Regions from separate parts of the Streptomyces sp. SUK 48 genome, predicted to be linked through region 1. Evidence: riboswitches for the same ligand, from Rfam matches in the RefSeq annotation. Region 1 holds a riboswitch; the other holds the start of a gene.

What was found. A riboswitch is a leader RNA that binds a small molecule or an ion and turns the genes downstream of it on or off. The one in region 1 is predicted to bind ZMP and ZTP.
Region 2: it holds a riboswitch for ZMP and ZTP, as region 1 does, so the genes downstream of both, GHR20_RS14340 (glycine hydroxymethyltransferase) here and GHR20_RS01985 (bifunctional 5,10-methylenetetrahydrofolate dehydrogenase/5,10-methenyltetrahydrofolate cyclohydrolase) in region 1, are expected to answer to the same signal.

What each region holds. Positions count from the first base shown of each region.
Region 1 is NZ_CP045740.1:439,156-448,875, forward strand. It holds gene GHR20_RS01945 (SDR family NAD(P)-dependent oxidoreductase) at 1-435, opposite strand, end outside; gene GHR20_RS01950 (DUF4180 domain-containing protein) at 504-872, opposite strand; gene GHR20_RS01955 (MBL fold metallo-hydrolase) at 901-1,530, opposite strand; gene GHR20_RS01960 (S-(hydroxymethyl)mycothiol dehydrogenase) at 1,530-2,618, opposite strand; gene GHR20_RS01965 (acyltransferase domain-containing protein) at 2,884-3,663, shown strand; gene GHR20_RS01970 (hypothetical protein) at 3,699-3,995, opposite strand; gene GHR20_RS01975 (nuclear transport factor 2 family protein) at 4,164-4,529, shown strand; gene GHR20_RS01980 (hypothetical protein) at 4,517-4,759, shown strand; ZMP/ZTP riboswitch at 4,817-4,896, shown strand; gene GHR20_RS01985 (bifunctional 5,10-methylenetetrahydrofolate dehydrogenase/5,10-methenyltetrahydrofolate cyclohydrolase) at 4,923-5,783, shown strand; partial or broken gene GHR20_RS01990 (alcohol dehydrogenase catalytic domain-containing protein) at 5,823-6,847, opposite strand; gene GHR20_RS01995 ((2Fe-2S)-binding protein) at 7,205-7,735, shown strand; gene GHR20_RS02000 (xanthine dehydrogenase family protein molybdopterin-binding subunit) at 7,732-9,720, shown strand, end outside.
Region 2 is NZ_CP045740.1:3,379,134-3,388,853, reverse strand. It holds gene GHR20_RS14380 (ABC transporter substrate-binding protein) at 1-73, shown strand, start outside; gene GHR20_RS14375 (isocitrate lyase/phosphoenolpyruvate mutase family protein) at 78-803, opposite strand; gene GHR20_RS14370 (carboxymuconolactone decarboxylase family protein) at 800-1,297, opposite strand; gene GHR20_RS14365 (PLP-dependent aminotransferase family protein) at 1,344-2,732, shown strand; gene GHR20_RS14360 (helix-turn-helix domain-containing protein) at 2,748-3,605, opposite strand; gene GHR20_RS14355 (DMT family transporter) at 3,831-4,679, opposite strand; gene GHR20_RS14350 (hypothetical protein) at 4,808-5,176, shown strand; gene GHR20_RS14345 (glutathionylspermidine synthase family protein) at 5,190-6,374, shown strand; ZMP/ZTP riboswitch at 6,469-6,557, shown strand; gene GHR20_RS14340 (glycine hydroxymethyltransferase) at 6,591-8,039, shown strand; gene trpS (tryptophan--tRNA ligase) at 8,195-9,220, shown strand; gene GHR20_RS14330 (2'-5' RNA ligase family protein) at 9,447-9,720, shown strand, end outside.

The DNA of each region.
Region 1 (9,720 bases):
GATGCTCACGATCGCCCCGCGACCGGAGGCGGCCAGGTGGGGCAGGGCGGCGCGGCAGCAGCGGTGGACGCCGGTCAGGGTGATGTCGAGGTCGCGGGCCCATGTCCCGTCCGTGCCGTCCTCGAAACGGGGGGTGTCCGGGGTGCAGTGGGCGGCGCAGTTGACCAGGACGTCCAGGGAGCCGAAGGCGTCGACGGCGCGGGCCACGGCCGCTTCCACGGCGGTGCGCTCGGCCACGTCGCAGGCGAACGCCTCGGCGCTCAGGCCCCCTCGGCGCAGCTCGGCGGCGGTCCGCTCGGCCTCGGCCGGGTCCCGGTCGGTCACCAGGACCCGGCCGCCCTCCTCGGCGAGCCGCCGGGCGACGGCGGCGCCGATGCCGCGGGCCGCTCCGGTGACGAGGACTCCGTGTCCCGCGAAACGGGTGTGATCGCTCATGGGGCGACGGTACGGCCGTACCCCCGGTCCTTCACCGTCTTGTACCGGGGTTCCCGCCCGGCTCCGTGCTACCGCGCGAGCCGCTCGGCGACGGCGTCGGTGTCCGGCACGAACCACAGCTGGTCGCCCTCGTTGGACTCGTACACGAAGTCGCGCAGGGCGTCGCTCGCCCCGACCTGGGCCGAGATGTCGCCGACGACGGCGAGCCGCACCCGGTAGTTCACGAACTTCTGGACGACGGCGCCCGCGACGCCGGACCGCAGCTGGAAGAACTCCGGTGCGATCCGGGCCACGGGCACCTCGACCAGCTGGGCGTCCTGCCCGAAGGCGTCGCCTATGAGGTCCAGTGCCGCGCGCTCGCCGTCCAGGGGCGGGCCGTCGGGGGCGCAGCGCAGGACGCGGCTGTCGTGCAGGGTCACGAGCGTGTTCGTGGTCATGATCGTGACCCTATGCGCACGGTGCGGTTCAGTGCCCGCGTTTAATCCATTCCTCCAGGTGGGGGGCCTCGGCGCCGATGGTGGTGGAGTCGCCGTGCCCGGTGAGGACCCTGGTCTCGGGCGGGAGGGTGAGCAGCTTGTCGCGGATGGAGTCGACGATCGTCGGGAAGTGGGAGAAGGAGCGGCCGGTGGCGCCGGGGCCGCCCTGGAAGAGGGTGTCGCCGGTGAAGACGACGCCCAGCCCGGGATCGTGCAGGCAGACCGCGCCGGGCGCGTGCCCGGGGGTGTGCAGCACGGTGAGGTCGGCGCCGGCCGCCTCGATGACCTGGTCGTCCACGAGGAGCCGGTCGGGGTCGCGGTCGGGGTGGGTCATCCGCCACAGCGGCAGGTCGTCGGGGTGCAGCCAGATGACCGCGCCGGTGCGGTCGGCCAGCGCGGGCGCCGCGTCGATGTGATCGTTGTGGGCGTGGGTGCACACGATGGCGGTGAGCCTGCGGTCGCCGACGGCGCGGGCGATGGCGTCGGCGTCATGGGCGGCGTCGATGACGATCGCCTCGTGGTCGTCGCCCACGATCCAGACGTTGTTGTCGACGTCCCAGGTGCCGCCGTCGAGGCTGAACTGCCCCGAGGTGACGAGCCGTTCGATGCGCGCGGCCATCAGAGCACCACCACCGAGCGCAGCACGTCGCCCTGGTGCATCCGGTCGAACGCCTTCTCCACCTCGTCCAGTTGGATGGTCTCGGTGACGAACGCGTCGAGCGGGAGCCTGCCTTGCAGGTGCAGGTCGATGAGCATCGGGAAGTCGCGGGAGGGCAGGCAGTCGCCGTACCAGCTGGACTTGAGGGCGCCGCCGCGGCCGAAGACGTCCAGCAGGGGCAGTTCGAGCTTCATCTCCGGGGTGGGGACGCCGACGAGGACGACGGTGCCGGCGAGGTCGCGGGCGTAGAACGCCTGCTGGTACGTCTCCGGGCGGCCGACCGCCTCGATGACGACGTCGGCGCCGAAGCCGCCGGTCAGCTCGCGGACGGCCTCGACCGGGTCGTTCTGCCGGGAGTTGACGGTGTGCGTGGCGCCGAGGGCGCGGGCCTTCTCCAGCTTGCGGTCGTCGATGTCCACGGCGATGATCTTCGCCGCGCCGGCGAGGCTCGCACCGGCGACGGCCGCGTCGCCGACGCCGCCGCAGCCGATGACGGCGACCGAGTCGCCCCGGCCGACGTTGCCCGTGTTGATGGCGGCGCCGATGCCGGCCATCACACCGCAGCCGAGGAGGCCCGCGACGGCCGGGGAGACGGCCGGGTCGACCTTGGTGCACTGGCCTGCGGCGACGAGGGTCTTCTCGGCGAACGCGCCGATGCCGAGAGCCGGGGAGAGTTCCTGGCCGGTGGCGGCGAGGGTCATCTTCTGCTTCGCGTTGTGGGTGTTGAAGCAGTACCAGGGGCGGCCGCGCAGACAGGCCCGGCAATGGCCGCACACCGCGCGCCAGTTGAGGATGACGAAGTCACCGGGGGCCACCTCGGTGACACCGTCGCCGACCGACTCCACCACACCGGCGGCCTCATGGCCGAGGAGGAAGGGGAAGTCGTCGGAGATGCCGCCCTGCTTGTAGTGCAGATCGGTGTGGCAGACACCGCAGGCTTGGACGCGTACGACGGCCTCGCCGGGCCCGGGATCGGGCACCACGATCGTCTCGACTCGTACGGGCTCGTTCTTGCCCGGTGCGATCACGCCGCGTACTTCCTGCGCCATGGTCTGGTTCCTTCCATCGAGTGCTTACGGTGCAGACCCTACGCGCGTGCGATGGGCACCGGGACGGGCCACGGCGGTGACCGTGGATCTTTCCCCCGGGGGGTGGCTTGGCCGGGCCGACCGGAGCGGGGAAGCGCTGATGAACCGCGCTTATGAATCGCGCAAGAACCGGAGGGAAGGACGACGTCCGCTGATGGCGATTCCTTTGCGAGGTGCGGGAACTCGGCTGGTCCGGGCGCTTACCCGGACATGTCTTCCTGGCGGCATGCTCGCTGATGGCCGTAAGGGACGTACCGCCTTCCTGTTCTCGGCCGGTGCCTCGCCGCGCCCCGGGACGGAACGTGAACTCGCGGCGGCTTTCCCGCTGTTCGCGAAGACGCTGGACGAGCTGTGCGCGCGTCTGGACCCCTATCTCGAACTGCCTTTGAAAAGCGTGATGTTCGCGGAGCCCGGCAGCCGGACGGCGGCGCTGCTGGGCCGGGCGTCGTACGCGGGGCCGGCGCTCTTCGCGCTCCAGGTGGCGCAGTACCGGCTGCTGCGGAGCTGGGGCGCCCGCCCTGATGTGCTGTTCGGACATGGAGCCGGGCGGATGGCCGCCGCGTGCGCCGCCGGGGTCTTCTCCCCGTCGGCCGGCTGCCACGCGGTCGGCACGCTGGCCCGGCTGCTGGACGCCGCCCCGGGCGAGGCGGCCCCGAAGGCGCTGCTCACCGCCTACGGCCGTACGCTGGCCACCCTCCATCCCCGCCCGCCCCGGCTCCCCCTCGTCTCCGACGTCACCGACCGCCCGGTCGGCGCCGAGACCGCCGATCCGGGGTTCTGGCTGCCGGGTCCGGGGACCCGGCGGTTCGCCGACGTGGCCGGCCTGCTGCACCGGGACGGGGTGCGGACCTGGCTGGAGCTGGGACCGGCGGACACCCTGACCCGGGCGCTGACCGAGGACCTGCCGCCGGGCACCGCGCCGGCCCCCGGCGCGGCGTACGCCGTGGCCCGGGACTGGGCGGTGCTGAACGGCGGCGGTACGAGGCCGCGCGGCGCCCCGGCATGAGACGGCGCGTCAGGCACCCGTCGCGGCTCGGACCCCTACAACGGCAGCAGGCCGGTCACCGGCGCCACGATGTCGGTGACCTGGTGGAGTTCGCTGAGCTGGTCCAGCCGGCTGACCTGGTTCAGGGACTTGAGCTGCTGGGAGGCCGTGGGCATCTGGGCCCGCTGCTCCGCGGGGATGTTGCCGGTGGTGAGCGAGTCGAGCACGGTCATCGGGTTGATCTGCCCGGTGTGCGAGGCGCTCGCGTCGGCCGCGGTTGCGAGGGGCGCGGCCAGGCCCGTGACCCCGGCGGCGAGACCGAGGACGGCGACGATACGGCGTGTTGAGATCATGCCCTCAGCAACGGCCGGGACCCCCGGCCGGACACGGGCGGCGGCCCGCGCTCACTCGTGAGGCGGAGCACGCCCCGTGCGCTTGCCGAGGCCGCCGGGCCGGGGGACGCTCGAAGACGGGGCCCGTACGGTCCGCCGCCGGGCCGCGAGCGCCTGAAGGAGGTCACCATGGGCACCGCGACAGGCTCCGCCTTCGACACCGAGACACTGCGCCGGGGCATCGAGGGGAACACCGGGAACACCCTGCTGTCCCTGTACGCGGACGACGCGGAGATCCGTATCGTCGACCGCGACACCCAGCCCAGCCACCCCAGGATCCTGCACGGCCGCGGCGAGATCGCCGAGATGCTCGACGACGTCTACCGCCGCGACATGATCCACAAGCTGGACCGGTGCGTGGTGCAGGGCGACCACGTCGCGTTCACCGAGTCCTGCCAGTACGGGGACGGCACCCGTGTCCTCGCCGAGTCGATGATCACCCTGCGGGACGGGAAGATCGCCGAGCAGATTCTGATCCAGGCATGGGACGAGTAGGCGGGAGGTTCGCGCGGGTCCAGGTCAGCTCCCGGCTGACCTGGACTTTCTCGGCCCGCGCGGTGGCGGGCCGGGCGCGGCCCCGGCGGCAGGCACCGGTCTGCGCGGCGGGTGTGCCGGTGACGAGGGCGGTGCTGCGGTCGGTCCTGAGAGCGGTGCGCGGACGCCCGCCGGCCGTGGTGCCGCGTACGGCACGGGTGGCGCGGCTCCGGCGCGGCCGGACGCGGTGAGCCTCCCAGGCGTCGTCACGCCCGCTCCTCGGCCTCGTACCCGCCTCGGCTACGCTGTACCCGGGCCGTGACTGGCGCTTGGGTGGAGTACCACCGGGGAGCGGTCCGTAGGGTTGCCGCGCGCCTGGGCGAATGACATCGATCCAGCTCAGGAGTGTGCCGCATGACCCAGGCCCGTCTCATGGACGGAACCGCCCTCGCCCGTCGCATCGTCGAGGACACCGCGCGCAGGGCGGCGGAACTCACCGCGCGCACCGGCGTGGTGCCCTGTCTCGCGACCGTGCTGGTGGGCGAGGACCCGGCGTCCGTGACGTACGTCCGGATGAAGCAGAACCGCTGCCGCAAGGCCGGCATCACCTCCCGGCACGTGGCGCTGCCCGCGAGCACGTCCACCGCCGAACTGGTGGGCACGCTGCGGGAGTTGTCCGCCGATCCGGCCGTGCACGGAATTCTGCTCCAGCACCCGGTGGGCGACCACGTGGACGAGCGGGCCGCGTTCGAGGCGATCGCGCCCGGCAAGGACGTCGACGGGGTCACCTTCGCCTCGTTCGCCGCGATGAGCTTCGGTCTGCCGGGCTTCGTGTCCTGCACGCCGGGCGGCATCCTGCGGCTGCTGGACGAGTACGGCGTCGACCCGGCCGGGAAGCGGGCCGTGGTGGTGGGCCGCAGCGCGATCCTCGGCAAGCCGGTGGGCATGCTGCTGCTGGCCAGGGACGCGACGGTGACGTACTGCCATTCGCGCACCCGGGATCTGTCGGCGGCGGTCCGCGAGGCGGACATCGTCGTCGCCGCGGTCGGCCGGCCGCGGCTGCTGCGGGGCCAGGACATCAAGCCCGGCGCGGTCGTGATCGACGCCGGTTACAACGCCGGGAACGTGGGCGACGTCGACTTCGACTCGGCCGTCGAACGGGCCTCCCTGATCACCCCGGTGCCGGGCGGTGTCGGCCCGATGACGATCGCCACGCTGCTGGAGCAGACGGTGACGGCGGCGGAGGCCGCGGCCGGAGGGGCCGGGGCGGCCTGACGGCGGAAGGGGGCGAGGGGCCGGTGTTACCGCCCCGGCTCACCCGTCCGTCAGTACCATCCTGAACCTCGCGCCGCCCGACATCATCTTCCGGTACGCCGCGTCCGCCTCCGTCAGCGGGACCTTCTCCGTCATCGGGCGGATGCCGTTCAGGACGCTGAAGGCCATGGTGTCCTCGATGTCCCGCGAGGTCCCGGAGGGGTGGCCCCGGACCACGCGGGCGGCCATGAGGAGCTGGTTGGGGTTGATGCCGAGGGGGCGGTGTCCGCGCCGATGACGACCAGTTCGCCGCGGTGGGTCAGGCCGTCCACCGTGGCGGAGATGGCGTCGGAGTTGCCGGCGGTGGCGAGGACGACCTTGGCGCCGCCGAGGGACTGGAGCGCCTCGGCGACCGGGGTGGCGGCGGTGCTGTCGACGTAGTGGTGGGCGCCGAGCTGCTTGGCGAATTCCGCCTTCTGGGGGCCGCGGGCGATCGCCACCGTCTCGAAGCCCATCGCGACCGCGTACTGCACGCCGAGGTGCCCGAGGCCGCCGAGGCCCAGCACCGCGACCAGGTCGCCGGGACGTCCCGCGCTGCGCCGCAGCCCGTTGAACGTGGTCACCCCGGCGCAGGCCAGCGGCCCCGCGTCGCTCGCGGCGAGCGCGTCCGGGATCCGGGCCAGGGCGTCGACGGGCGCGATCACCTGCTCGCCGAAGCCGCCGTCGTAGGCCCAGCCCGGCACCTTGAGGGTCTCGCACACGATGAAGTCGCCCTCGCGGCAGGCCCGGCAGTGGCCGCAGCTGCCGCCGAACCAGCCCACGGCCACCCGGTCGCCGACCTGCCACCCGCGCTCGCCCGCCCCCTCGCCCAGTTCCGCGATCCGCCCGGCGATCTCGTGCCCGGGCACCTCGGGGAAGGTGATGCCGGGCACCGCCGCGCTCACGAACAGCGCGTCGCTGTGGCAGACGCCGCACGCCTCGACGGCGATCCGCACCTGGCCGGGCCCCGGCCGCGGCACCTCGCGCTCGACCACCTCGAACGTGCCGTTCGCGGCGGTCACCTGGGCGACTCGATAACTGCTCATGGATCTCTCCCGAGAAGGGGGTACGAGCGTGGGCGGGGCGGCCGGTCGATGGGTGACGGCCGCCGCTCGGCCCGGCGGGGCGGTACGACGGCCCGCCCCTCGACCAGCAGACCAGTTCCGGCGCGATCGCGCGCGCCGAACGGCTCCCGCCGGACATCGAGCCGGCGGCGGACCGGACCCCGGCACCGGCACCGGCACCGGCACCGGCAATGGCAATGGCAATGGCAATGGCAATGGATGAACGCTCAACGGATCGGACGGCGCAGCGCTCGCCGGGTCCACGGCCCGGCCATAGAGTGACCTACATCATGCCGGACCGGCTGATATCGACTCCTGCCCGCACGGTCTGGAGGGCACATGACGCACATCAAGGTGACGGTGGACGGCACGGTCTACGAGGACGACGTGGAGCCGCGGCTGCTCCTCGCCCACTATCTGCGGGACCGCCTCGGTCTGACCGGCACCCCGATCGGCTGCGACACCTCCAGCTGCGGCGCGTGCACGGTCGACCTGGACGGCGCGACCGCCAAGAGCTGCTCGGTGCTGGCCGTCCAGGCGGACGGCTGCGCGGTGACGACCGTGCAGGGCCTGGCGGCGGACGGCGGGTGGACGCCGCTCCAGCGCGCGTTCCACGAGCAGCACGCGCTCCAGTGCGGCTACTGCACCCCCGGCATGATCATGGCGGCGCGCGATCTGCTGCGGGAGAACCCGCGCCCCACCGCCGAGGAGGTGCGCGACGCCCTGGAGGGGAACCTCTGCCGCTGCACCGGCTACCAGAACATCGTCCGCGCGGTGCTCGCCGCCGCCGGTGGGCAGGACGGCCCCGAGCCCGGCTCCCGCGCGGGGGACGCGCCCGGGGCGCAGGCCACCGAGGAGGTGCGGGCATGACCGGGCAGGCCGTGGCGGGCGAGGCCGGGCGGGAGGTCGGCCGGTCCCGGCTGCGCAAGGAGGACGCCCGGCTGATCACGGGCCAGACCACCTGGACCGACAACATCCAGGTCGCCGGGCTGCTGCACCTGGCCATCCTGCGCAGCCCGATGGCGCACGCCCGCGTCACCCGCGTCAATGTCGCCCCCGCGCTCGAACGCCCCGGTGTCCTCGCCGCGTTCAGCGGCGCGGACCTCGCGGAGGGGCTCGGCTCGCTGCCCTGCGCGTGGCCGGTGACCGAGGACATCGTGCTGCCCGGCCATCCGCCGATCGCGGTGGACGAGGTCCGCTACGCGGGCGACCCGGTGGCCGTCGTCGTGGCCCGCGACCGGTACGCGGCGGCCGACGCGCTGGAGGCGGTCGAGGTCGACTACGACCCGCTGCCCCCGGTCCTCGACCTGGAGGACGCGCTCGCCGAGGGCGCCCCGCTGGTCCACTCCGACCAGGGCACCAACCGCTGCTACACCTGGCCGCTGGCCACCGGCGAGAGCTTCGCGGCGGTCCGCGAGCGCGCCGAGGTCACGGTCCGGCGGCGCTTCCACCAGCAGCGGCTCATCCCCAACGCCATGGAGCCGCGCGCGGTCGTGGTCACCCCGCTCGCCGCCTCCGGCGAGTACACGGTGTACTCGGCCACCCAGATCCCGCACATCCTGCGGATCATGCTCGCCACGGTCACCGGCGTCCCGGAGCACAAGCTGCGGGTGATCGCCCCGGACGTGGGCGGCGGCTTCGGCTCCAAGCTCCAGGTGTACGGCGAGGAGGTGCTGGCCCTCGCGGTCGCCCGCCAGCTGGGGCGGCCGGTGAAGTGGACCGAGTCCCGCTCCGAGGGCTATCTCGCCACCCACCACGGGCGCGGCATGATCCAGGACATCGAGGTCGCGGCCACCCGGGAGGGCCGGCTGCTCGGCCTGAAGGTGGATCTGCTCGCGGACATGGGCGCCTATCTGATGCTGGTCACACCGGGCATCCCGATCCTGGGCGCGTTCATGTACCCGGCGATCTACAAGATGGACTCCTACGAGTTCCGGTGCACCGGCGTCTTCACCACCCGCACTCCCACCGACGCCTACCGGGGCGCCGGCCGCCCGGAGGCCACGTTCGCCATCGAGCGGATCATGGACGAACTGGCGGCCGAACTGGGCCTGGACCCGGTGGAGTTGCGGCGCCGCAACTGGATCCGGCACGAGGAGTTCCCGTACACCACGATCGCCGGGCTGACCTACGACAGCGGCGACTACGAGGCGGCCACCGCGAAGGCCCTCGCCCTGTTCGGCTACGACGCGCTGCGCGCCGAGCAGCGGGAGCGCGCCGAGCGCGGCGACCCGGTGCGCCTCGGCATCGGCGTGTCCACGTTCACGGAGATGTGCGGCCTGGCGCCGAGCCGGGTGCTGCGCGACCTCAGGTACGGCGCGGGCGGCTGGGAGGCGGCGAGCGTCCGGATGCTGCCCACCGGCAAGGTCGAGGTGGTCACCGGGACCAGCCCGCACGGGCAGGGCCACGTGACCTGCTGGAGCCAGATCGCGGCGGACGTCCTCGGGGTGCCGTTCGAGGACGTCGAGGTGCTGCACGGCGACACCAGGTCGTCCCCGCAGGGCATGGACACCTACGGTTCGCGCTCGCTGGCCGTCGGCGGCGAGGCCGTGCACCGGGCGGCGGCCACGGTGGTCGACAAGGCCCGCAAGGTGGCCGCGCATCTGCTGGAGGCGAGCGAGCAGGATCTGGAGTTCCGGGACGGCGTCTTCTCCGTGAAGGGCTCCCCGGAGGCCCGCAAGTCCATCCAGGAGATCGCCTTCGAGGCGTTCACCAGCCACGATCTGCCCGACGGGGTGGAACCCTCCATCAACGCCGAGCACGTGGTCGACCCGGAGAACTTCTCCTTCCCGCACGGCACCCACCTGTGCGCGGTCGAGGTCGACACCGAGACCGGGCGGACCCGGATCAGGTCG
Region 2 (9,720 bases), 2.9 Mb from region 1:
GATGTCCCCGCAGGCGGCCGCGGAGAAGTGGGTGGACAGCCACCCGTCCGTCTGGAAGAAGTGGCTGTCCTGAGCCGCTACTGACGCAGCCCGGCGGCGAGTTCGGCCGCCGCGGCCGCGGCCCTGCGCTGGAGCTGCGGGCCGAACGTGATCCGGGTGGCCCCGAGTTTGCCGAGCGCGGCGGGCGAGGGGCCGTCCGGGGTCAGCGGGGCCAGCGCGTTCAGCGGGCCCTCGATCCCGGACCGCAGCAGGGGCAGTACGTCCGCCGGGGCCATGATCGGATACACGCACTCGGCACCCGCCGCGACGTACGACGCGGCCCGCGCGATGGCCCGTTCGGGGTCCCCGTCCCCGTGCACGAAGACATCGACGCGGGCGTTCAGGAAGATCCGCCCCCCGGCCGCCGCGCAGAACTCGGCCAGGTACGCGGCGTGCTCCCGCGGGTCCCGGAGCGCACCCCCGCCGGAGTCCTCGATGTTGCAGCCGACGGCGCCCGCCTCCAGCAGCCGCTCCACCAGCTCCTTCGGCGCGAGCCCGTACCCGCCCTCGACGTCCGCCGTCACCGGCACGTCCACCGCGCGGGTGATCCGGGCGATCGCCGCGAACATCTCGTCCGCCGGGGTCTCGCCGTCCGCGTACCCGAGCGCGGCGGCGACCCCCGCGCTCGGCGTGGCCAGCGCCTCGAACCCCGCCTCCACGAGGGCCCGCGCACTGGCCGCGTCCCAGGGTCCGGGCAGGATCAGCGGATCTCCCTGGGGGCGCCCCCGGTGCAGCGCGCGCAGCGCCTCCACGGTCCCGGTCACGCGTGCTGTCCGGGCTGGTAGTGGCCCGGGGTCATCCGGGCGCTGACGCCGAACCGGTTCCAGGCGTTGATCACCGTGATCGCGGCGATCAGCCGGACCAGCTCGGGCTCCTCGAACTGCTTGGCGGCCCGCTCGTACACCTCGTCCGGCACGAAACCGTCGGTCAGCACGGTGATCGCCTCGGTCAGCTCGATCGCCGCCAGCTCCCGCTCCGTGTAGAAGTGCCGCGACTCCTCCCACGCGCTCAGCTGGATGATCCGCTCCACGCTCTCCCCGGCCGCGAGCGCGTCCTTGGTGTGCATGTCCAGGCAGAACGCGCAGTGGTTGAGCTGCGAGGCACGGATCTTCACCAGTTCGAGCAGCTTCGCGTCCAGCCCCTGCCGGGCGGCGATGTCCAGCCGCACCATCGCCTTGTAGACGTCCGGAGCGTGCTCGCTCCAGTTCAGACGGGGGGCGTGCTCGATGGCGTACTCGGTGTTCTCGTGCGTGTTCATGCCTCCACCGTAGAAGCGAGGCAGCCCAGGAGTATGGTCCATTTCCATGGCGGAATCGTGGGCCACTTTGGGCGTCGACCTGCATCTGGAACCGGCCGGCCCGGGCGGGCTGCGCCGGGGGCTGACCGATGCCCTGCGCGAGGCGGTCCGCACCGGCCGGCTCGCCCCCGGCACCCGGCTGCCCTCCTCCCGGAGCCTCGCCGCCGACCTCGGCGTCGCCCGCAACACCGTCGGCGAGGCGTACGCCGACCTGGTCGCCGAGGGCTGGCTCACCGCCCGGCAGGGCTCCGGCACCCGGGTCGCCGAACGCGCCGTGGTCCCGCCGAGCGGCCCCGCCCGCCGCCCCCGCGTGCCGGCCCGGCCCGCCCACAACCTCGTCCCCGGCACCCCCGACCTCGCCGCGTTCCCGCGCGCCGAGTGGGCGAGGGCCGCCCGCCGCGCCCTGACCGCCGCCCCCAACGAGGCCCTGGGCTACGGCGATCCGCGCGGCCGCGTCGAACTGCGCACCGCCCTCGCCGGCTATCTCGCCCGCGTCCGGGGCGTGCGCTGCGACCCGGACGACCTGGTCGTCACCGCGGGCTTCTCGCACGCCCTGCGCCTCCTCGGCCCGGTGCTGCGCGCCCGCGGGACGCGCTCGGTGGCCGTCGAGTCGTACGGCCTCGACGTCTACTGGGGCCTCCTTGAGGCCGCGGGTCTGGCGACCCCCGCCCTGCCCTGGGACGAACTCGGCACCGATCCGCGCCCGTTGACCTCCAAGGGTGCCGTACTCCTCACCCCCGCCCACCAGTTCCCGATGGGCCTGCCCCTGCACCCCGACCGGCGCGCGGCCGTCGTGGACTGGGCGCGGCGCACCGACTCCCTCGTCCTGGAGGACGACTACGACGGCGAGTTCCGCTACGACCGCCAGCCCGTCGGCGCCCTCCAGGGCCTCGACCCCGACCGTGTCGTCTACCTCGGCACCGCCAGCAAATCCCTCGCCCCGGGCATCCGGCTGGGCTGGATGGTCCTGCCGCCGGCCCTCACCCGCGAGGTGCTCACGGCCAAGGGCCACGCCGACACCGTGGGCGTCCTCGAACAGCTCACCCTCGCCGAGTTCCTCACCTCGGGGGCGTACGACCGCCAGGTCCGCGCCGCCCGCTCGCGCTACCGGCGCCGCCGCGACGCCCTCGCCGCGGCCGTCGCCGAACGCGCCCCCGGCGTCCGGGTCACCGGGGTCGCCGCGGGCCTGCACGCGCTGCTGCGGCTGCCCCCGGGCACCGAGTCCTCCGTCGTCCAGGCCGCCGCCTGGCAGGGGCTCGCCCTGCACGGACTCTCCTTCCACCGCCATCCCGAGGCCGTCGCCGAGCCGGTGGACGCGCTGGTGGTGGGGTACGGGACGCCGCCGGACAGCGCGTGGGCGGGGGCGCTGGAGGCGCTGTGCAGGGTGCTGCCCTAGGGAGCGGCCCGCGGGTCAGCCGGTGACCGGGCGGAAGACCAGGAAGAAGAACCGGGCGCCCGGCGAACCCAGCGGCTGCGCGGCGCACAGGGTCACCAGGCCCCGCGCGGCGGGAGCGTGCCGGGCGCAGCACCGGTCGTCGTCGGCGGCGGCGAGTCCCGCGTGCCGCACCGGCCGGGTGTCCCCGTCCTGCTGCACATAGGTGATGTCGTGGCGGCGGTAGATGGGCCCCACCACGGGGTCGTCGTTCACCTCCGCGTCCAGCTGCCGCAGATCGGGGTTGTCCGGGTGGGCCGCCACCGCCGCCCGCAGCTGGGCCGCGACCGGCGCCGCCCACCGCTCCGCCCAGTCCAGCAGATGGTGCTCGCGCGCCTCCTCGCGCAGCAGCATCCAGCGCATCACGTTCCGCTCGGGCACCGCGGGCTCCGCGCCCTCGGCGCGGGGGAACATGCGCAGGAAGTCGTCGTTCCAGGCGAGGAGGTTCCACGCCACGTCGTTGACGTAGCAGGGCACGCCGGACACGCCCTGGACGGCCGTGAACCAGGCCGGGTCGACCCGGGTACCGGCCTCGGGGTTCATGGGGACCGGCGGCTCGTGGCCCAGCGCGTAGACGTACAGCGCGCCGCGCTCCGGCTCGGCCATGCGCAGCACGGTGGAGACCGCGTCGAGGAACTCGGGCGCGGGGGAGGGCATGTCGCCCCGCTCCAGCTGTGCGTAGGTGCGCTCGGAGACGTACAGCGCGTGCGCCACCTGGGCCTGGGAGAGCCCGGCGGACCGGCGGCCGCGGCCGGTGCGGCGGGGCCAGCCCAGCTCGGTGGGGTCGATCAGCGAGCGCTTGTGCCGCAGCAGCGACCGCAGGGCTTCCCTGTCCATCCCCGACTCCCTCTCGGCGCGGGCCGCCACACCGGCGGCCCGGAAAATATCGGAAGTCTACGTTCCTGAAAATCCAGTTCCGGAAAATGAGGTTCCTGGTCACGGGCGGGCGGTTGGCGCAGGATGGTCCGCGGACCGGTTGCGCTGCGGGGGGCGCAGCCGGTCCGCCGCTTTTCCGGGACCTGTTCAGCGGGCGCCCCCGCCGGCCGGGCGCTCGCCCGCGGCCTACCGCGCGGTCTGTGACGGCCGCTCCGCCGGTTCCGCCTCCGGGGCCTCGCCGAAGCGGGCCAGGGCCAGGGCGCCGGCCACCGCCACCGCGAAGCCGAGGACGGCCAGCCAGGCCATGCCCTCGCGGGTGCGGTCGCCGAGCCAGACGACGCCGATCGCGGCGGGGCCGAGCGTCTCGCCGAGCACCATCCCGGCCGTCGCCGTCGTGACCGAGCCGCGCTGGAGGGCCGAGGTCAGCAGGATGAACGCGGCACCGCCACCGATCAGCAGGGCGTACGTCGCGGGGTTGGTGAGCAGCGCGGTGGGCGCGAGGCTGTCGATCAGCCGGACCGTCACCTCGACCACCCCGAACCCGCACCCGGCGCCGAGCCCGAGCACCAGCCCCCGCGCCGGACCGGACAGCCGCCCGCCCGCGAGCCCGAGCAGCAGCAGCCCGAGCGCCACCGCGAGCATCACCCACCGCAGGGTGTCCGACCCGTCCTTGCCGCCCTCCGGGCCGGAGGCCAGGCCCAGCATCGCGAGCCCGGCGCACACCACGCCCACCGCGCCCCACTCCACACCGCGCAGCCGCACGTCCAGCAGCCGCGCCGCGACCACCGCCGTCACCGCGAGGCTGGCCGCGAGGGCGGCGCCGACCGCGTAGATCGGCAGCGAGCGCAGCGCCACGATCTGGAACAGGAACCCCAGCCCGTCCAGCCCGAGCCCGGCGATGTACCGCCACTGCCGCAACGCCCGCAGCAGCAGCGCCGCCTCACCGCCACCACCGGGACCGGCCTGCCGCGCCGCCACCGCCTGCAACACCGTCGCGGTACCAAAACAGACCGCCGCGCCTAGGGCGCACACCATTCCAAAGAGCACAAAGGGACTCTAAAGGAGGCCCGCCACCGTCCTGTCATGCTCACCCCCCTTGGCCGGTTCTCATACCGGTCTCTAGGCTTGCCGCACCGCACATCGCACACGGGGGAGACACGAACATGGCCGAAACCAGGCGACGGCTGCGCTCCGGCGCGGTGGTCCTCGGCGGCGTCGGCCTGCTGGCCGCCGCGCTCACCGCCTGCTCGTCCCAGCCGGACAAGCGCTGCGTGGACCAGAGCAGCTACACGTACGCCAAGGGCTACAAGGTCGTCTCCGACAAGAACTGCAAGGCGGTCAAGTCGGCGGTCAACGGCGCCTGGTACTACGGCGGCAAGAAGAAGGGCTCCTGGGTGAGCGGCGGTTCCTTCACCAAGCCCCGCCACAGCTCGGGCCACTCCACCCACCACTCCTCGACGCACTACGGCTCCGGCTCCGGCGGGGTGCACCGCGGCGGCTTCGGCGGCGGCTCGCGCAGCTCCGGCGGCTGACCGGGACCGCCGTATGGAACGCCGTACCATCACCCCCCGCCCGGACTGGCAGCGCACCGTCGAGGAACAGGGCCTGATCTACCCGCTCACCCGCCATCCCGACGGGAGCCTGCGCCCCTACTGGGACGAGAGCGCGTACTACGTCTTCTCGCTGCCCGAGGTCGAGGCGCTGGAGGAGACGGTCGCCGAACTGCACGCCATGTGCCTGGCGGCGGCCGGCCACCTCGTGGAGCGGGGCCGCCTCGCCGACCTCGGCATCACCGACCCCGCCGTCGCCGCCGCGGTCACCGAGTCCTGGCACCGCCGCGCCGAACTCCCCTCCTTCTACGGCCGGTTCGACCTGCGCTACGACGGCACCGGCCCCGCCAAGCTGCTGGAGTACAACGCGGACACCCCCACCTCCCTGGTGGAGGCCGCCTCCCCGCAGTGGTTCTGGATGGAGGACCGCTTCCCCGGCGCGGACCAGTGGAACTCGCTGCACGAACGCCTGGTGGAGTCCTGGCGCAGGCAGTCCGCGCTGCTCCCGCCCGGCAGCCCGCTGCACTTCGCGCACTCCGCCGCCGACGAGCTGGGCGAGGACCTGATGACGGTCGCCTATCTGAAGGAGACCGCGGAGCAGGCGGGCCTGGAGACCGACTGGCTCGCCATGGAGGAGATCGGCTGGGACACCCTCTCCGGCCGGTTCGTGGACAACCGGCTGCGGTTCATCCGCGCCCTCTTCAAGCTCTACCCCTGGGAATGGCTCACCACCGACGCCTTCGGCGGCCATGTCCTGGACACCCTGGACAACGGCGGCGGCACCGGCAGCACCCTGTGGATCGAGCCCGCCTGGAAGATGCTCCTGAGCAACAAGGCCCTGCTGGCCGTCCTGTGGGAGCTCTACCCCGGCCACCCCAGCCTCCTGCCCTCCTACCTCGACGGCCCCCGCGAGCTCGCCGCCACCACCGGCTACGCCGCCAAGCCCCTGCTGGGCCGCGAGGGCGAGGGCGTCACCCTGCACCCGCCGGGCGGCCCGCCCGCCGTCCGCCCCGAGCCCTGCTGCTACCAGGGGCTCGCGCCGCTGCCCGCCTTCGACGGCAACCACGTCGTCCTCGGCGCCTGGGTCATCGACGGCGAGCCCGCGGGCCTCGGCATCCGCGAGTCGTCGGGCCCCGTCACCGACGGGTACGCGCGCTTCCTGCCGCACGTCATCCTCTGAACGGAGCCGTCCGCATCCACTGAGCGGGCCGTCCGCGCTCTCGCCCGCATGGTGGACGCCGGATCTCCGCCCTCCGGGCGGGCCGGTACGCTGAGCCACGGGCCGTGACTGGCGCGCTGGGATGGGACGGACCATCGGGGAGCGGCCTTGCTGGAAACAGTGCCGTGCGCCTGGGCCGAACGTGAACGCCGAAACGCACCCCGTCCGGAGGTCCCCATGCCAGAGCAGCCCCTGTCCACCGAGTCCACCGCCTTCCGCGCCGCCCTCGACGTGATCCGCGCCGTGGAGCCCCGGGTCGCCGACGCCATCGGCCAGGAGGTCACCGACCAGCGCGCGATGCTCAAGCTGATCGCCTCCGAGAACTACGCCTCCCCGGCGACCCTCCTCGCGATGGGCAACTGGTTCAGCGACAAGTACGCCGAGGGCACCGTCGGCCGCCGCTTCTACGCCGGCTGCCGCAACGTGGACACCGTGGAGTCCCTGGCCGCCGAGCACGCCCGCGAGCTCTTCGGCGCCCGGCACGCCTACGTCCAGCCGCACTCCGGCATCGACGCCAACCTCGTCGCCTTCTGGGCCGTACTCGCCGACCGGGTCGAGGTCCCCTTCCTGGCGAAGACCGGCGCCCGCCAGGTCAACGACCTCTCCGACGCGGACTGGGCCGAGCTGCGCCAGGCGTTCGGCAACCAGCGGATGCTCGGCATGTCCCTGGACGCCGGCGGCCACCTCACCCACGGCTTCCGCCCGAACATCTCCGGCAAGATGTTCGACCAGCGCTCCTACGGCACCGACCCCGCGACCGGCCTCATCGACTACGAGGCGCTGCGCGCCCAGGCCCGCGAGTTCAAGCCGCTGATCATCGTGGCGGGCTACTCGGCGTACCCCCGGCTGGTGAACTTCCGGATCATGCGCGAGATCGCCGACGAGGTCGGCGCGACCCTCATGGTCGACATGGCCCACTTCGCCGGTCTCGTCGCGGGCAAGGTCCTCACCGGCGACTTCGACCCGGTCCCGCACGCCCAGATCGTCACCACCACCACCCACAAGTCGCTGCGCGGCCCGCGCGGCGGCATGGTGCTGTGCGACGACTCCCTCAAGGACCAGGTCGACCGCGGCTGCCCGATGGTCCTCGGCGGCCCGCTGCCGCACGTCATGGCCGCCAAGGCGGTCGCCCTGGCCGAGGCCCGGCAGCCCGCGTTCCAGGACTACGCGCAGCGCATCGTGGACAACGCCCGGGCGCTGGCCGAGGGCCTGACGCGGCGGGGCGCGACCCTCGTCACCGGGGGCACCGACAACCACCTCAACCTGATCGACGTCGCCGGCTCCTACGGCCTCACCGGCCGCCAGGCCGAGGCCGCCCTCCTCGACTCCGGCATCGTCACCAACCGCAACGCCATCCCGGCCGACCCCAACGGCGCCTGGTACACCTCCGGCATCCGCATCGGCACGCCCGCCCTGACCACCCGCGGCCTGGGCACGGCGGAGATGGACGAGGTGGCCGGACTGATCGACCGCGTCCTCGCGGCCACCGAACCGGGCACCACCAAGTCCGGCGCCCCGAGCAAGGCGTCCCACGTCCTGGACGAGAAGGTCTCCGAGGAGATCGCCCAGCGCGCCACCGACCTGGTCGCGGGCTTCCCGCTCTACCCGGAAGTCGACCTGGGCTGATCGACGCCGTCGGGGGCCATGCCCCGGGGGCGCGGGGAACTGCGCGACCGGTCACCAGCGGTCCGCAGTCCCCGGCGTCCCCGCCCCCCGCCTCCCGGGACGTTCCCGCACCGCCCCCGCCTCCCGGGCCGATCCCACCCTCGGCCGATGAGAGAATGGGCGGCATGGCCCCCGCTGAAAAGCCCCGCGTGCTCTCCGGTATCCAGCCCACCGCCGGCTCGTTCCACCTCGGCAACTACCTCGGCGCCGTCCGCCAGTGGGTATCCCTCCAGGAGACCCACGACGCCTTCTACATGGTCGTCGACCTGCACGCGATCACCGTGCCCCAGGACCCCAAGGAGCTGCGGGCCAACACCCGCCTGGCCGCCGCCCAGCTCCTCGCCGCCGGACTGGACCCGGAGCGCTGCACCCTGTTCGTGCAGAGCCATGTGCCCGAGCACGCCGAGCTGGCCTGGGTGATGAACTGCCTCACCGGCTTCGGCGAGGCCAGCCGCATGACCCAGTTCAAGGACAAGTCCGCCAAGCAGGGCGCCGAGCGCGCCTCGGTCGGCCTGTTCACGTACCCGATCCTCCAGGTCGCGGACATCCTGCTGTACCAGGCCAACCAGGTGCCGGTGGGCGAGGACCAGCGCCAGCACATCGAGCTGACCCGGGACCTGGCCGAGCGTTTCAACGGCCGCTTCGGGCAGACGTTCACGATCCCGGCGCCGTACATCCTCAAGGAGACGGCGAAGATCTACGACCTCCAGGACCCGTCGATCAAGATGAGCAAGTCGGCGTCCACGCCGAAGGGCCTGATCAACCTCCTGGACGAGCCGAAGACCACCGCCAAGAAGGTCAAGAGCGCGGTCACCGACACCGACACCGTCATCCGCTACGACGCGCAGGCCAAGCCGGGCGTCTCCAACCTGCTCACCATCTACTCCGTCCTCACCGGCACCTCGATCGCCGACCTGGAGCGGGAGTACGAGGGCAAGATGTACGGCGCGCTCAAGACCGACCTCGCCGAGGTCATGGTCGAGTTCGTGACGCCGTTCCGGGAGCGCACCCAGCAGTACCTGGACGACGCCGAGACCCTCGACGCGATCCTCGCCAAGGGTGCCGAGAAGGCCCGCGCCGTCGCCGCCGAGACCCTCGCGCAGGCGTACGACCGCGTCGGCTTCCTCCCGGCGAAGCACTGACCGAAGCCCCGGCCGGTCCACCGACCGGGGCACCGAACGGCACGGCCCGCGCCGGGAGGCACGGAACCGGCGCGAGGGCGCACGACCGTTCGCACGTCCCTGTGGGCAGAGCGCTGCACATCACTTCCGTTGCGCCTGCCCACGGGACACCCATGGCCGTACAGTCGAAGCCGAAGGCCCGTACGAGTCGGCCGAGTAGACGACGGACGCGACGACAGGAGACGACGTGGGGACCGTAACGATCGGCGTGTCGATCGCGGTTCCGGAGCCTCACGGCAGCCTGCTCCAGGAGCGGCGCGCTGGCTTCGGCGACGCCGCGGCCCATGGCATCCCCACCCATGTCACGCTGCTGCCGCCGACCGAGGTGGAGCGCGCCACGCTGCCCGCCGTGCGGGCCCACCTGCGCGAGGTGGCCGCCGCCGGCCGCCCCTTCCCGATGCGGCTGCACGGCACCGGCACCTTCCGGCCCGTCTCCCCGGTGGTCTACATCCGGGTCGTGC